2 regions of the Streptomyces sp. NPDC091281 genome follow, and region 2 is predicted to be linked to the other one. Evidence: predicted binding sites of a transcription regulator. Region 2 holds the regulator's gene; the other holds the start of a gene.
The links. The regulator HrcA, encoded in region 2, represses chaperone genes, less so after heat shock. The targets are predictions, from matches to a motif close to TTNGCACTCNGNNNNNCNGAGTGCNAA.

Region 1: groL (chaperonin GroEL) is a predicted target of HrcA. The motif match lies at 2,162-2,188, and genes of this name have one in related genera.

The regions. Positions count from the first base shown of each region.
Region 1 covers NZ_JBIVUY010000004.1:515,638-518,996, forward strand. The annotation lists gene ACIQPQ_RS13865 (NADH:flavin oxidoreductase) at 1-110, opposite strand, end outside; gene groL (chaperonin GroEL) at 377-1,999, opposite strand; gene ACIQPQ_RS13875 (cold-shock protein) at 2,369-2,575, opposite strand; gene ACIQPQ_RS13880 (MoaD/ThiS family protein) at 3,058-3,333, opposite strand; gene thrC (threonine synthase) at 3,330-3,359, opposite strand, start outside.
Region 2 covers NZ_JBIVUY010000001.1:412,835-416,193, reverse strand. The annotation lists gene dnaJ (molecular chaperone DnaJ) at 203-1,336, opposite strand; gene hrcA (heat-inducible transcriptional repressor HrcA) at 1,337-2,353, opposite strand; gene ACIQPQ_RS01760 (MBL fold metallo-hydrolase) at 2,523-3,233, shown strand; gene ACIQPQ_RS01755 (DUF3097 domain-containing protein) at 3,341-3,359, shown strand, end outside.

The DNA.
Region 1 (3,359 bases), on a different contig from region 2:
GTCATCGGGGCCATGGCGATGCGGTTCGGGACGGTCAGCCCGTTGAGGGTGACGGGGCGGCCGAGGATCTCGGCGGCACGCGAGGCGGCGGAGGTGGGGGTGGCGGTCACGGCAGCGGGCTCCTTGACAGGTTGCTCGGGGCATCGAACAGGGACATTCCAGACGGTATGTGCATACGCATTCACCGCCTTCCCCCGGACAACGACCCCAGCGCACCCGTCCATTCCGCCCGCGGGCGGCGACATCGGTGTGACCCCCGCCACGTCTGCCCCCGCACCCGGCAACGCCCGAGGGCGGCACCCCCCGTCGGAACAGGGGTGCCGCCCTCGGTCAGGACGAGCGATCCTCGGGGGACCGGAAGGGGTCCCGGGGAGGATCAGAAGTCCATGTCACCGCCCGGCATGCCGCCGCCGGCCGGGGCCGCGGACTTCTCCGGCTTGTCGGCGATGACGGCCTCGGTGGTGAGGAAGAGCGCGGCGATGGAGGCCGCGTTCTGCAGCGCGGAGCGCGTCACCTTCGCCGGGTCGATGATGCCCTCGGCGACCAGGTCGACGTACTCGCCGGTCGCGGCGTTCAGGCCGTGGCCCGGGGTCAGGTTGCGCACCTTCTCCACCACGACACCGCCTTCGAGGCCGGCGTTGACGGCGATCTGCTTCAGCGGGGCTTCCAGCGCCAGCTTGACGGCGGCGGCACCGGTGGCCTCGTCGCCCTCCAGCTCCAGCTTCTCGAAGACCTGGGAGGCCTGGAGCAGGGCCACGCCGCCACCGGCGACGATGCCCTCCTCGACGGCCGCCTTCGCGTTGCGGACGGCGTCCTCGATGCGGTGCTTGCGCTCCTTCAGCTCGACCTCGGTGGCGGCACCGGCCTTGATGACGGCCACGCCGCCGGCCAGCTTCGCCAGGCGCTCCTGGAGCTTCTCGCGGTCGTAGTCCGAGTCGCTGTTCTCGATCTCGGCGCGGATCTGGTTCACGCGGCCCGCGACCTGGTCCGAGGAGCCGGCACCGTCGACGATGGTGGTCTCGTCCTTGGTGATGACGACCTTGCGGGCCTTGCCCAGGAGGTCCAGGGAGGTGTTCTCCAGCTTGAGACCGACCTCCTCGGAGATGACCTCGCCGCCGGTGAGGATGGCGATGTCGTTCAGCATCGCCTTGCGGCGGTCGCCGAAGCCCGGGGCCTTGACCGCGACGGACTTGAAGGTGCCGCGGATCTTGTTGACGACCAGGGTCGACAGGGCCTCGCCCTCGACGTCCTCGGCGATGATCAGCAGCGGCTTGCCCGACTGCATGACCTTCTCCAGGAGCGGGAGCAGGTCCTTGACGTTGCCGATCTTGGAGTTGGCGATCAGGATGTACGGGTCGTCGAGCGACGCCTCCATCCGCTCCATGTCGGTGGCGAAGTACGCCGAGATGTAGCCCTTGTCGAAGCGCATGCCCTCGGTGAGTTCCAGCTCCAGACCGAAGGTCTGGGACTCCTCGACGGTGATGACGCCTTCCTTGCCGACCTTGTCCATGGCCTCGGCGATCAGCTCGCCGATCTGGGTGTCGGCGGCGGAGATGGAGGCCGTGGAAGCGATCTGCTCCTTGGTCTCGACATCCTTCGCCTGCTCCAGCAGGGCACCGGAGACGGCCTCGACGGCCTTCTCGATACCGCGCTTGAGGGCCATCGGGTTGGCGCCGGCGGCCACGTTGCGCAGACCCTCGCGCACCAGGGCCTGGGCGAGGACGGTCGCGGTGGTCGTACCGTCACCGGCGACGTCGTCCGTCTTCTTGGCGACTTCCTTGACCAGCTCGGCGCCGATCTTCTCGTACGGGTCCTCGAGCTCGATCTCCTTGGCGATGGAGACACCATCGTTGGTGATCGTGGGGGCGCCCCACTTCTTCTCGAGGACGACGTTGCGGCCCTTGGGGCCGAGCGTCACCTTCACGGCGTCCGCGAGCTGGTTCATGCCGCGCTCGAGGCCGCGCCGCGCCTCCTCGTCGAACGCGATGATCTTGGCCATGTGAAGTGGTCCCTCCAGGACTGGGGGTGATTCTTCGGACCGCGCCCGCGCCCGCGACGGACGGCTCGCCGGCCCCGTGGTTCCTTGCCCCACCTGGCCTGCGGGCCTCACCGACCCGGTCCTTCGTTGTCACTCTCACCTTCAGAGTGCTAACGCCAATGATTAGCACTCGCCCCTGCCGAGTGCAAGCGCCTCTCGGGGACCGGGCCCCCTGGCCGCCCGGTCCGCCCGGCCGCGGACAGCTCGAAGGGCTCGCACCCTGGGAGGTGCGAGCCCTTCGACGGTGGAACACGTGGAGCGGGTGGAACGGGTGGAGCTGATGGAACTGGTGGAACAAGAAGGAAGAACGACGCTGCGTCGGCGCGCGCTTCAGCCGGTCGCGAGCCGGACCATGTCCGCCTGCGGCCCCTTCTGACCCTGCGAGATCTCGAAATCGACTCGCTGGCCCTCTTCCAGGGTGCGGTATCCGTCCATCTGGATCGCGCTGTAGTGGACGAAAACATCCGCACCACCGTCGACCGCGATGAAGCCGTACCCCTTCTCCGCGTTGAACCACTTGACGGTGCCCTGAGCCATGCCTAACTCCCCTATTACTGGCCCTTGCACAGATCCACACTCCGCGGACCCGGGTCAGACCTCACCCCCCAGTTGGTTGGGGGCGTGCGCCGGAACGCGTCGACCGCGGCCGAATGTATCTGTCCAACTGCCCTCTGCAACAGGTCAATCGGACGAGAATTCAAGACGTGAAGGGTCTGTAATATAGTGAGAATTCGCCCGGATATCGGGCAAGTCGGGCCCCATAAAGGGAGCAAAAGGCGTAAAAGCCACGCACACTTTGGCTGCTTCTTATCGCACCGAGGGACGGCCCTCATATGCGGGCGGCACGCGAGCGGCGGGCGCGTTCCCCAACTCTACCGCGCTCAATCACACAGAATTGCCCCCTCCGCTTCTCTCACGGAGGGGGCAATTCGATGAACACTCGGTAATCGCTGTTACCGACGGTCACTACCGGCGGGTACTGAACGGCGGTCAACCGCCCGGGGGTCGGGCCGGCGCGGTCAGCCGCCCGCGACGGCCGGGATGATCGAGACGCCCGCGCCGTCCGGGGTGGCGGTCTCCAGGCCCTGCTCGAAGCGGACGTCGTCGTCGTTGACGTAGACGTTCACGAAGCGGCGCAGCTTGCCCTGGTCGTCCAGGACGCGGGCGGCGATGCCGGTGTGGTGCTTCTCCAGGTCGCCGATGACCTCGCCGAGGGTGGTGCCCTCCGCGCTGACTTCGGCCTGCCCGCCGGTGTAGGTGCGCAGGATGGTCGGGATACGGACGGTCACGCTCATGCGAGGCCAGCCTCTCGGAAGGAGTC
Region 2 (3,359 bases):
AACGGCTCCGAATCGGGTGCCGCTCCGGCTCCGGGGGCTGAGGCGGGCCTGGGCTTTTCAGTCCGTCCGACGGTCACAGCGACAGCCCGCGCCCGCCCACTCCAGCCCGTCCGGCGTTTGAGGACAAGGCCCCTTCAGGGCCGAAGCGGGGGCCTGGGGGCGGCAGCCCCCAGACCTGGCGCGAGGCCCCGTCACCCAGGCCTCACCGCCCGTTGAACGCGTCCTTCAACCGCGAGAACAGCCCCTGCTGCCCCGGCTGGAACTGCCCGAGCGGCCGCTCCTCCCCCCGCAGCTTCGCCAGCTCCCGCAACAACCGCTCCTGCTCGGGGTCGAGCTTGGTCGGCGTCTGCACCTCGACGTGCACGATGAGATCGCCGCGTCCCCCGCCCCGCAGGTGGGTGACGCCCCGCCCGTGCAGCGGGATGGACTGCCCGGACTGGGTGCCGGGCCGGATGTCGACCTCCTCCAGCCCGTCGAGCGTCTCCAGCGGCACCTTCGTGCCGAGGGCCGCCGCCGTCATCGGGAGGGTGACCGTGCAGTGCAGGTCGTCCCCGCGCCGCTGGAACATGGCGTGCGGCAGCTCGTGGATCTCGACGTAGAGGTCACCGGCGGGGCCGCCACCGGGCCCGACCTCGCCCTCACCGGCGAGCTGGATGCGGGTGCCGTTGTCGACACCGGCGGGGATCTTGACGGTCAGCGTCCGCCGGGACCGTACGCGTCCGTCACCGGCGCACTCGGGGCACGGGGTGGGGACGACGGTGCCGAAGCCCTGGCACTGGGGGCAGGGGCGGGAGGTCATGACCTGGCCGAGGAAGGACCGCGTCACCTGGGACACCTCGCCGCGTCCGCGGCACATGTCGCAGGTCTGCGCGGAGGTCCCGGGCGCGGCGCCTTCGCCGCTGCACGTGGTGCAGACGATGGCGGTGTCGACCTGGATGTCCTTGGTGGTGCCGAAGGCGGCCTCGTCGAGGTCGACCTCCAGCCGGATCATCGCGTCCTGGCCCCGCCGGGTGCGCGAGCGGGGCCCGCGCTGGGACGCCGTGCCGAAGAAGGCGTCCATGATGTCGGAGAAGTTGCCGAAGCCGCCCGCGCCGAAGCCGCCGGCCGCGCCGCCCGCCTGGGAGAGGGGGTCGCCGCCGAGGTCGTAGACCTGCTTCTTCTGCGGGTCCGACAGCACCTCGTAGGCGGCGTTGATCTCCTTGAACCGCTCCTGGGTCTTCGGATCGGGGTTGACGTCCGGGTGCAGCTCGCGTGCGAGCCGCCGGAAGGCCTTCTTGATCTCTTCCTGCGACGCGTCGCGGCGCACGCCGAGAACGGCGTAGTAGTCCGTGGCCACTTACGACTCCGCCAGGATCTGTCCGACGTACCGTGCCACTGCGCGTACCGCTCCCATCGTTCCCGGGTAATCCATGCGGGTCGGTCCGACCACGCCGAGCTTGGCGACTGCCTCGCCGCCCGAACCGTAGCCGACCGAGACCACGGACGTGGAGTTGAGTCCCTCGTAGGCGTTCTCGTGACCGATGCGTACGGTCATGCCCGAATCACCGGCCTCGCCCAGGAGTTTCAGGAGGACGACCTGTTCCTCCAGGGCCTCCAGGACGGGCCGGATGGTGAGAGGGAAGTCATGTCCGAAGCGGGTGAGATTGGCGGTGCCGCCGATCATCAGCCGCTCCTCGTTCTCCTCGACGAGTGTCTCCAGGAGGGTGGAGAGCACGGTCGTGACGGTGCCCCGGTCCTCGGCCTCGAAGGCGTCCGCGAGGTCTTCGACCAGGCGCGGGACGTCGGTGAAGCGGCGGCCCGCGACCCGGCTGTTGAGGCGGGCCCGCAGGTCCGCCACCGAGGCCTCGCCGAACGGCGCCGGGCAGTCCACGAGCCGCTGTTCGACCCGGCCGGTGTCCGTGATCAGCACGAGCATCAGGCGGGCGGGCGCGAGCGACAGCAGTTCGACGTGGCGGACGGTGGAGCGGGTCAGCGACGGGTACTGCACGACGGCGACCTGCCGGGTGAGCTGCGCGAGCAGCCGGACCGTGCGGGCCACGACGTCGTCGAGGTCGACGGCGCCGTCCAGGAAGTTCTGGATGGCGCGGCGTTCGGGGGCCGTCATCGGTTTGACGCCGGCCAGTTTGTCGACGAAGAGCCGGTAGCCCTTGTCGGTGGGGATGCGCCCGGCGCTGGTGTGGGGCTGGGCGATGAAGCCCTCGTCCTCCAGGACGGCCATGTCGTTGCGGACGGTGGCCGGGGAGACGCCGAGGTTGTGCCGCTCGGTGAGGGCTTTGGAGCCGACCGGCTCCTCGGTGCCCACGTAGTCCTGGACGATGGCGCGCAGCACCTGAAGACGTCGTTCGCTCAGCACCGCACACCTCCAGAAGTCGTCCCCCAGTGTCCTGGGCGCCCGGCCTGGCACTCGTCACTTCCGAGTGCCAGCGTTCCCCGGCCCAGTGTACGGCGGTGGGGTACACCCGGGGCAAGGTCGCGCACGCGCCCGCCCGCGCACCGGGTGCCCGCCACGTTAGCGTCGCCGCATGACGGTGACTTGGGAAGAGGCCGGGTGGGATCGGGTGGCGCCGGGGGTGGGGCGGCGCCGGCTGCCGGGCTGGGACTGCACGGTGGGGCTGGTCGTCGGGGCGGACCGGGTGCTGGTGGTGGACGCGGGGTCGAGCCTGGCGGAGGGGGCGCTGCTGCGGGCGCGGGCGGAGGAGGCGGCGGGCGGGCGTGTGACGGATCTCGCGCTGACCCACGCCCATTTCGACCACGTGTTCGGGGCGGCGGCGTTCGCGGACGCGGAGGTGTACGGCGCGGTGGGGCTGGAGACGGTCCCGGCGGAGGAGCTGCGGGCGGACGCGGTACGGCACGGGCTGGCGGCGGCGGAGGCGGCGGAGGCCGCGCGGCGCCTGGTCCGCCCCGGCCACCTGGTCTCCGGGGAGCGGACCCTCGACCTGGGCGGCGGCCTGCGGGTGCTGCTGGCGAACGTCGGCCCCGGCCACACCGCGCACGACCTGGCCGTCCTGGTCCCCGGCTCGCCGGGGACGGTGTTCTGCGGCGACCTGGTGGAGGAGTCCGGGGAGCCGCAGGCGGGCCCGGACGCGGTCCCGGCCCGCTGGCCCGCCGCGCTGGACCGCCTGCTCGCGCTGGGCGGCGAGGACGCGCGCTACGTCCCCGGCCACGGCGCGGTGGTGGACGCCGCGTACGTACGGGCCCAACGCGACGCGCTGGCGGCCCGCTACGGCGGATGACAGCCACCCGCCCCCGGCGTGTCACCGCCCCCGCCCGGCAGGCACTCCCCGCCCCTCCCCCGGCGTGTCGCTCCCCCGGCCCCGCCGCTTCTCCTATCGTCATCCGAATGCGCTCGTACTCCGCCG